Regions from separate parts of the Phytohabitans sp. LZ39 genome, predicted to be linked through region 2. Evidence: predicted binding sites of a transcription regulator. Region 2 holds the regulator's gene; each other region holds the start of a gene.

Region 1 (3,253 bases), on a different contig from region 2:
GGAGGGTGAGCCGCACGCCGAAGTCGCCGGCGCCGCGTACCTGGCGCATCTGGTCCAGCAACCAGTCCGTCCACCGTGGACCCGCCGCCCGCCCGTCCGCGATGCAGGCGCCGAGCCGTACGGTGTCCCGCGCGGAGATCGTGGTCTTGCTCCACCACTCGCCGTACGCGCTGCTCTCGGTGAGCCCGCAACTCGCGATCAGCCGCTCGATCGAGGCCCGGCGCCCGACCGCCTCGAACAGCGCCTCCGCGGCCGCGTTGTCGCTGTCCCGGATCATGATGGTGAGCTGGCGCAGCCGCGCCTCGCTGATCTCCCCGTCCGCTGCCATCCGCAGGTAGTCGGCCGCGATCCAGGCCTTGACCATCGACATCGTGTCGCTGGGTGCGGCGAGGTTGGCCGAGCCGCTGATCCTGCCGGTGCCGCGGTCGAGCAATGCCCAGGAGAGGAAGCCGGCGTGTTCGACGTGGACCCGCGGTGGCGGTGGCGCCGGCGAAGGCACCGCCGCCCGGTCCGCTCCGGAGACCCAGCGGGGCACCGCCGCACCCTCGCTGGTGCTCACCGTCGCGACCAGGGCGACGGTGGTCAGCGCGGCTGCTACGTACGCCGCCGCGAGCCACCCTTGACCGAGCCGTGCGCGGTGCTTTCCCCGCCCGTTTGGCCTGTGTGAAACCACGTGAGTTCAACGAGGCAGGAGTGCTGGTAGGGGCGGCAGGATGCCGGGTGACGACCCGGGTGTCCGTTTTGGGGTAGTGCGCGGGCGGGGGTCCTCGTGTAGCGTGCGATTTCGGCCGCTGTGTTCGACGGACCACCCCGGACCACGGATCGGCGGCCCCGGCCAAGCAGACAGTTCGGCCGGGGGTTGTCGAACCCAGCACCATCGAAGTGAGGGAAGTGCACCGTGGCACAGGGCACCGTCAAGTGGTTCAACAGCGAAAAGGGCTACGGCTTCATCGCGGTAGACGGCGGTCAGGACGTCTTCGTCCACTTCTCGGCGATCGAGATGGACGGATACAAGGCGTTGGACGACGGCCAGCGCGTGGAGTTCGAGATCGCTCAGGGCCAGAAGGGGCCACAGGCCGAGAAGGTTCGGGTCATCGCCTGAGCCGCCCAGTAACGCGTTGAGGCGGGGCACCGGTATCCGGCCCCGCCTCCCAGCTTTTCTAGTGCGGCTTTTCCCAGCCCTCATCGCCCGTTCACCGGACGCGCTTGCACTCCCTAGGGGAGAGTGCTAAACAGGTTGTTGGCACTCGCGGCATGTGAGTGCCAAATGGTCGGGGCGGTGGGGCCGCGGTCGTGCGCACCTCAGATGGTGACGCGGCACGTGGCCGGTCGTCGCGGGCTATCCGGCCCGGCCGACGGAAGGTCGCTGCGCGCTTCGAGCCTGAGGCCCGGAGTGCCGTGGATGTCCAGCTGGAGGACAACGCCGTATGGCCAAGATTATCGCGTTCGACGAGGAGGCGCGCCGCGGCCTTGAGCGGGGCATGAACACCCTCGCCGACGCCGTAAAGGTGACGCTGGGCCCGAAGGGCCGCAACGTCGTGCTCGAGAAGAAGTGGGGCGCGCCCACCATCACCAACGATGGTGTGAGCATCGCCAAGGAGATCGAGCTCGAGGACCCCTACGAGAAGATCGGCGCGGAGCTGGTCAAGGAGGTCGCGAAGAAGACCGACGACGTGGCCGGTGACGGCACGACGACGGCGACCGTCCTGGCCCAGGCGCTGGTCCGCGAGGGCCTGCGCAACGTGGCTGCCGGCGCCAACCCGATGGCCCTCAAGCGGGGCATCGAGGCGGCCGTCGCCAACGTCGCGGAGGAGCTGGCGAAGCTCGCCAAGGACGTCGAGACCAAGGAGCAGATCGCCTCCACCGCGTCGATCTCGGCCGGTGACGCCACCGTTGGCGAGATCATCGCCGAGGCGATGGACAAGGTCGGCAAGGAAGGCGTCATCACCGTCGAGGAGAGCAACACCTTCGGCCTCGAGCTCGAGCTCACCGAGGGCATGCGCTTCGACAAGGGCTACATCTCGCCGTACTTCTGGACCGACGCCGAGCGGATGGAGGCCGTCCTCGACGACCCCTACATCCTGATCGTCAACAGCAAGATCTCGTCGGTGAAGGACCTGCTGCCGATCCTCGAGAAGGTCATGCAGTCGGGCAAGCCGCTCGCGATCATCGCCGAGGACGTCGAGGGCGAGGCGCTGGCCACCCTGGTCGTCAACAAGGTGCGCGGCACGTTCAAGTCCGTCGCCGTGAAGGCGCCCGGCTTCGGCGACCGCCGCAAGGCGATGCTGACCGACATCGGCATCCTCACCGGCGGTCAGGTCATCAGCGAGGAGGTCGGGCTCAAGCTCGACGCCGCCTCGCTCGACCTGCTGGGCCGCGCCCGCAAGGTCGTGGTGACCAAGGACGAGACCACGATCGTCGACGGTGCCGGTGACGCCGACCAGATCCAGGGCCGGGTCAACCAGATCCGCGCCGAGATCGAAAAGAGCGACTCCGACTACGACCGCGAAAAGCTCCAGGAGCGCCTGGCCAAGCTGGCCGGCGGTGTCGCGGTCATCAAGGTCGGCGCGGCCACCGAGGTCGAGCTCAAGGAGCGCAAGCACCGCATCGAAGACGCGGTCCGCAACGCCAAGGCCGCCGTCGAAGAGGGCATCGTCCCGGGTGGCGGCGTCGCGCTGGTGCAGGCCGGCAAGAGCGCCTTCGACAAGCTCGACCTGGTCGGCGACGAGGCCACCGGCGCCACGATCGTGAAGATCGCGCTCGACGCGCCGCTGCGCCAGATCGCCGTCAACGCCGGCCTCGAGGGTGGCGTCGTGGTGGAGAAGGTGCGCAACCTGGACACCAACCACGGCCTCAACGCGGCCACCGGTGAGTACGTCGACCTGCTGGCGGCGGGCATCATCGACCCGGCCAAGGTGACCCGTTCGGCGCTTCAGAACGCGGCGTCGATCGCGGCCCTGTTCCTCACCACCGAGGCTGTGGTGGCGGACAAGCCGGAGAAGGAGAAGGCCCCGGCGGGTGCGCCCGGCGGCGGTGACATGGACTTCTGATCCCTACCTGTGCTCAGGTGAGGGTCAACCTGTCCTAAATGGAGGGGCGAGCCGGTTAACCCGGCTCGCCCCTTCGCTATTTGGTCAGCGCTCGCGTCGCTTGCGCGGCGGCCGTGCGCCGCGGCCGGCTTTACCGGCGTCAGCGACGTGGCTGGTTGCGCTGCTTATCCGCCCGCGACATCGGCTTCGGCGGCATGTCCTCA
Region 2 (3,253 bases):
GTCACCCCGGCCGGTGCCGCGCAGGTGGGGCACGCCGCGGGCGCGCAGCCGCAACGTCGCGCCGGGCTGGGTGCCGGCCTTGACATCGAGCTGCTCCTCGCTGTCGAGCGTCTTGATGGTCAGGCGGGTGCCGAGCGCCGCCGCGGTCATCGGGACGGTGACGCGGCAGTGCAGGTCGTCGCCCTTGCGGGAGTACACGTCGTGCGGGCGCTCGTGGATCTCGACGTAGAGGTCGCCGGCCGTGCCGCCGCCGGGGCCGACCTCGCCCTGCTGGGCCAGGCGAATGCGCATGCCGTCTTCGACGCCGGCCGGGATCTTCACGGTCAGCGAGCGGCGGGTGCGGACCCGGCCGTCACCGCCGCAGGTGGCGCAGGGGTGCGGGATCACGGTGCCGTAGCCCTGGCAGACGGTGCACGGCCGGGACGAGACGACCTGGCCGAGGAACGTGCGCTGCACCGACTGCACCTCGCCGCGCCCGCCGCAGGCCTCGCACGTGGCCAGGTGGGTGCCGGCGGCGGTGCCGGCGCCGGAGCACGTGGTGCAGAGCACGGCGGTGTCCACCGTGATCGGCGCCTCCACCCCGAACGCGGTCTCGGTCAGCTCGAGCTCCAGCCGCAGGATCGCGTCGGCACCCGGCCGGGTGCGCGAACGCGGACCGCGCGCCCCGGCAGCCGTGCCGAAGAACGCGTCCATGATGTCCTGGAATCCGACGAATGGCCCCGCGCCGGGACCACCACCCGGCCCACCGCCACCAGGGGCGAGAGGGTCGCCGCCGAGGTCGACGATCTGCCGCTTTTGGTCGTCTGAAAGCACCTCGTACGCGGCGTTGATGTCCTTGAACTTCTCGTGCGCATCCGGATCCGGGTTGACGTCCGGATGGTACTGGCGGGCCAGCTTCCGGTAGGCGCGCTTGATCTCGTCGTCGGATGCGTCTCGGCTCACGCCGAGAATCCCGTAGTAGTCCTTGGCCACTGCGTTCCGTGTCCTCATGCTCTCGCGCTGTCCCGGGCTAGTTGTTTCCCAACAGGTCGCCTACGTAGCGTGCCACGGCGCGCACGGTGGCGATGGTGCCGGGGTAGTCCATCCTCGTCGGCCCGAGGACGCCGAGACCACCCACGATTGTCGCGCCTGGACCGTAGCCCGTGCTGACAACCGAGGTGGACCGGAGATTGTCGATCTCGTTTTCGTCGCCGATGCGGATCAGGAGGGTGTCCGCGTCGACCTCGCCGAGGAGCTTGAGCAGGATGACCTCCTCCTCGAGCGCCTCGAGGATCGGGCGCAGGGAGCCCTGGAAGTCGAGCAGGCCGCCGCGGGTCAGATTGGCCCGGCCGGCCAGCGCGATCCGCTCGTCGTGCCGCTCGACGAGCGTCTCCAGCAAGACCGTGGCGAGGGTGGCCATGGTGTTTCGGGCATCCGGCGCGACCTCCTCGACCAGCGCCTGGACCAGCGGCGGCGCGTCCGACAGCCGCTTGCCCACGAGCTTTTCGTTTAACAGGCGGCGGAGGTCGGTGACGGCGTCGACGGGCACGGGCGCAGGCAGCTCGACGAGCCGCTGCTCCACCCGACCGGTGTCGGCGATCATCACGAGCATGACCCTCGTCGTGGAGATCGGCACCAGCTCCAGGTGGCGCACCGAGGAGCGGGACAGGCTTGGGTACTGCACCACGGCGACCTGGCGGGTGAGCTGGGCGAGCAGGCGCACCGTGCGGTGCACCACGTCGTCGAGGTCGAGCGCCCCGGCCAGAAACCGCTCGATCGCCCGCCGCTCGGCGGGGCTCAGCGGCTTGACCCGGGAGAGCCGGTCGACGAAGAGCCGGTAGCCACGGTCGGTCGGCACGCGGCCGGCGCTGGTGTGCGGCTGCCGGATGTAGCCCTCCTCTTCGAGAACGGCCATGTCGTTTCGCACTGTCGCGGGCGAGACGCCCAACTGGTGTCGCTCCACAAGAGCCTTGCTGCCGACCGGCTCCTGGGTGGCGACGTAATCCTCGACGATCGCTCGGAGCACGTCGAGCTTGCGGTCATCGAGACTCACTGTCACCCCCTGCCGCACCAGATGAAGAGACTGGCACTCGACTGTAGCGAGTGCCAGTCTACGTCGCACCCCCACACGACCGCGATGATCTCTTTGGGCACAATGTCCGCAACTGGTAAGTGTGTTGTGTGGCGTCGGTTGATCCGTGCCCCTACCGTGACCTTCATGACAGAACCACCTCGCCCTCCCGGAGGGGACGAGCCTGGCGCCACGCCGCCGGAGCCGACCTCTCCGCCGACACCCCCAGCGTCCTACTCGATGCCGGGCGAGGCACCCTCTCCCGGTTACTCACCCCCACCGAGTGACGCTCCACCGCCACCCCCGCCGCCCACGAGCGGGGCCGGCTACCCACCGCCCGGAGCGGGTTACCAGCCACCGCCCGGCTACCCGCCGCAGGGTCCGCCCGGCGGCTACTACGCGGCCGGCCCGGCGCCGGCGGGATACGCCAACAACGACGAGAAGACGTGGGCACTCGTCGCCCACTTCGGCGGCGCGGCCGGCGCGTTCATCGGCGGCGGCACGCTGGGCTGGGTTGGCCCGCTGGTGTCACTGCTGGCCAAGGGCAGCCAGTCGCCGACCGTGCGCGCGCACGCGGTCGCGGCGCTCAACTTCCAGCTGCTGTGGTCGATCATCACGGTGATCTGCTGGATCCTGGTCTGCGCGCTGATCGGCTTCATCCTCGCGCCGGTCGCGATGATCATCGCGATCGTCTTCGGCATCATCGGCGGCGTGAAGGCCAACGACGGCCAGCTGTACAACTACCCGATGAGCATCTCGATCATCAAGTGACAGCGCGAGACCCCGGTGATCCACTCGGTCACCGGGGTCTCGCAGCATCAAAGATCCAACCCAATACTCGATATCTGAGCTACCGCGATGTCCGTCGTGGTCCAGACCGTCGCTCCCGCGGCCTCACCCGTCCGCTGTTGGTTGAAGCGTCGCTTTCGCGACGCCCGAAAGGGCTTGAACCGCGGACCTGGCAGCGGGGGTTGGGGATTTCGGCTCGCCCCGCGAGCCGCCGACCTCCGCGGTCTCCGGCGGGAGCGGCGGTCCGCAGGTGGCGCGGATCCGGGCAAGTCTGCTTCTGGGTCTCGGGTCCTAGGGCAGGAGGTCGCGGACGACGGCGTCGGCGAGTAGGCGGCCACGCAGGGTCAGCACCGCCCGCCCGTCGCGTGTCTCCAGCAGGCCATCCGCCGCCGCCCTCGCGGCCGCCTCGCGGCC
Region 3 (3,253 bases), on a different contig from region 2:
AGTGGGCTCGCTGTACAGACCGGTGTGCTCCTCGCTCTGGCCGGGTTGGTCGGCCTGACACGGGCGGGCTGGGTGCTCGGCCTCGGGTACGCGATGGCGCTGACCGGCCTGCTGACCCATGGCCTGCGCCGGTCCGAGCAGGGCCGGCTAAGCCCGGCCGACTGGATCACCCTGACCCGCGCGATCCTCGTCGGCGCGGTTCTGGCACTGTCGGCATCCGTCCCCGGATCGGTCCGGATGATCGTCGCGATCGCGGCGCTCGCGCTACTTCTCGACGCGGTCGACGGTTGGATCGCCCGGCGCACCGGCACCGCGTCGCCACTCGGCGCTCGGTTCGACATGGAGGTCGATTCCTTCCTCCTGCTGGTACTCGCCATCTACGTCGCCCGGTCGGCCGGCGCGTGGATCGCCACAATCGGCCTGATGCGCTACCTGTATGCCGCCGCCGGCTGGGCACTGCCCTGGCTGCACGGCCGAGTTCCGTACCGGTACTGGCGCAAGGTCGTCGCCGTGGTCCAAGGCATCGTTCTCACATGCGCCGCGACCGGGATCTTCCCCACCTCGCTCATGCACATCGCTCTCGGCGCGGCGCTGGCCCTGCTTGTCGAATCCTTCGGGCGGGACGTCGTCTGGCTCGCCGCCCAACGTGGCACCCACCTCACCACACTGGGCCGCCTCGCGTTCCCAGTCTCGGCCGGCTCCCTCGCCTGGGACGGGCAACCCCTGCTCTCGGCCGGCATGGTCGCCGGCCGAGACGACTCGCCCTCCTAGCCACAGACGTGACCGGCTGGACAAGCCGGCAGCGGCTGACCCACACGCGCGCCGCGCCGACGCGTCGTGGACCCTCCCGCGCCGACGACAAGACCGCACGTGTGGAATCGCTCAGATCGTAACGGCGAGCCCAAGGCAGATCGCCACGTCGAACGACCGGGAGATCCGGCGTCGGCGGTGACCGGCGTCACCACGGGAGCCCGCGGGAATGCGCGGTCGGGCGAGCCGGTTGTACCGGGTGGTCGAACGTTTCTGTGTTCGTGGTTTACCTGTCCACGCCTGCGGATTCCGCGGGCGTGCCGCTGTTTCTTGGTTGAGATGGTGCGGTACCGCCGCTGCGACAACCGGCCGGCGGACCGCGACGCGGTTCGCGTCCCATCTCCTCCAGGAAGGCACTACATGGCACAGGGCACTGTGAAATGGTTCAACGACGACAAGGGCTTCGGCTTCATCATGGTCGACGGCGGAGGCACTGACGTCTTCGTCCACTTCTCCGCCATCCAAACGGCGGGCTTCCGCAGCCTGGCCGAGGACCAGCGGGTCGAGTTCGACATCGCCCAGGGCCCCAAGGGCCCGCAGGCCGAGTACGTCAAGGCCCTGTAAAGCTCCGAGGACCCGGGTACGGCCCCGTAACGACGCGAGGTCGCACCCGTCAAGCCTGCAGCCCCTCATCCGGCAACCCGGTCGGGGGGCTGTAGCTGTGTTCAACGGCCGATTACAGGATCGCTCCGCGCGAAGCCACCTCGATGGCGGCGACGCCCCTGCCGTAGAGCACCATGAGCCACGCTACCCAGGTCAGCCCCGTCACTTGCGTTCCAAGGGGAACGGTGGTGGACTGTGATTAGCACTCGCATTATCTGAGTGCTAACCGAATGGGATGAGACCCCGATCCGGGGCACCGTGCGGCGGTCATCGCAGGTCGGTCCGACCAGTGCCACTCGGCACGAGGAGCAGAGGACGACGCAGATGACCAAGTTGATCGTTTTCGGTGACGAGGCCCGTCGCGGCCTGGAACGCGGCATGAGCATCCTGGCGGACACGGTGAAGGTGACCCTGGGCCCGAAGGGTCGCAACGTCGTGCTCGACGCCGGGTGGGGGGTGCCCACGATCACCAACGACGGGGTCAGCATCGCCAAGGAGATCACGCTCGACGACCCGTACGAGAAGCTGGGCGCCGAGTTGGTCAAGGAAGTCGCCAAGAAGACCGATGACGTTGCCGGCGACGGCACCACGACCGCCACTGTCCTGGCCCAGGCACTCGTACGGCAGGGACTGCGCAACGTCGGCGCCGGTGCCAACCCGATCGCGCTCAAACGTGGCATCGAGGCCGCCGTCGCAGCGGTGGTGGAGGCGCTGAGGAACCAGGCCCATGAGGTGGAGACCAGGCAGCAGATCGCCGCGACCGCCTCGATCTCCGCCGCCGACCCGGCTATCGGGGAGATCGTCGCGGAGGCGATGGACAAGGTCGGCAAGGAAGGCGTCATCACCGTCGAGGAGAGCAACACCTTCGGCCTGGAGCTTGAGCTCACCGAGGGCATGCGCTTGGACAAGGGCTACATCTCGCCGTACTTCGCCACCGACACCGAACGGATGGAAGCCGTCCTCGACGATCCGTACCTGCTCATCGTCGACCACCGCGTCTCGCGTCTGAGCGACCTGCTCCCGGTCCTGGAAGAGGTCACACGCACTGGCAAGCCGCTGGTGGTCATCGCCGAGGATGTCGAAGGCGAGGCCCTCGCCACCCTGGTCGTAAACAAGGTCCGCGGCACCTTCGCGTCACTCGCCGTCAAGGCACCCGGCTTCGGTGACCGCCGCAAGGCGACCCTCGCCGACCTCGCCATCCTCACCGGTGGCCGGGTCATCAGCGACGAGGCCGGCATCGCACTCGACCAGGCCGGCCTGGACATGCTGGGCCGGGCCCGAAAGGTCGTCGTCACCGCGGACGAGACGACGATCGTCGACGGCGCCGGTGACGCCGAGTCGATCGCCGGCCGGGTCGCCCAGCTCCGCTTCGAGATCGACAACACCGACTCCGACTACGACCGGGAAAAGCTGCACGAGCGCCTAGCGAAGCTCGCCGGCGGCGTCGCGGTCATCAAGGTCGGCGCGGCCACCGAGGTCGAGCTCAACGAGCGCAAGCACCGCATCGAGGACGCCGTCCGCAACGCCAAGGCCGCCATCGAAGAGGGCCTGCTCCCCGGAGGCGGGGTGGCGTTGGCCAACGCGGCGGCCCACGCCCTGGACAAACTCGACCTGACCGGTGACGACGCCACCGGCGCGAACATCGTGCGTCTCGCCCTCACGGCGCCGCTCAAGCAGATCGCCAGCAACGCCGGCCTCGACGGCGCCGTCGTGGCCGAGAAAGTCACCACCCTGCCACCGGGCCACGGCCTCAACGCCGCGACCGGCGAGTACGTCGACATGGTCAAGGCAGGCATCGTCGAGCCCACCAAGGTCACCCGCTGCGCCCTCCAGAACGCCG

The links. Region 2 encodes HrcA, which represses chaperone genes, less so after heat shock. Its sites were predicted from a motif close to GGTTNGCACNCTCNNNNNGAGNGTGCNAACC; they were not measured.
Region 1: the regulator HrcA is predicted to act here: its motif matches at 1,204-1,234, upstream of groL (chaperonin GroEL).
Region 3: the regulator HrcA is predicted to act here: its motif matches at 1,611-1,641, upstream of groL (chaperonin GroEL).

The regions. Positions count from the first base shown of each region.
Region 1 is NZ_JCADBM010000001.1:686,613-689,865, forward strand. Features, by position in the region: gene AC5L36_RS03155 (serine hydrolase) at 1-559, opposite strand, end outside; gene AC5L36_RS03160 (cold-shock protein) at 899-1,102, shown strand; gene groL (chaperonin GroEL) at 1,428-3,050, shown strand; gene AC5L36_RS03170 (hypothetical protein) at 3,190-3,253, opposite strand, start outside.
Region 2 is NZ_JCADBM010000013.1:49,014-52,266, reverse strand. Features, by position in the region: gene dnaJ (molecular chaperone DnaJ) at 1-972, opposite strand, end outside; gene hrcA (heat-inducible transcriptional repressor HrcA) at 1,010-2,032, opposite strand; gene AC5L36_RS24290 (DUF4870 domain-containing protein) at 2,198-2,821, shown strand; gene hemW (radical SAM family heme chaperone HemW) at 3,131-3,253, opposite strand, start outside.
Region 3 is NZ_JCADBM010000040.1:28,404-31,656, reverse strand. Features, by position in the region: gene AC5L36_RS43630 (CDP-alcohol phosphatidyltransferase family protein) at 1-771, shown strand, start outside; gene AC5L36_RS43625 (cold-shock protein) at 1,171-1,374, shown strand; gene groL (chaperonin GroEL) at 1,738-3,253, shown strand, end outside.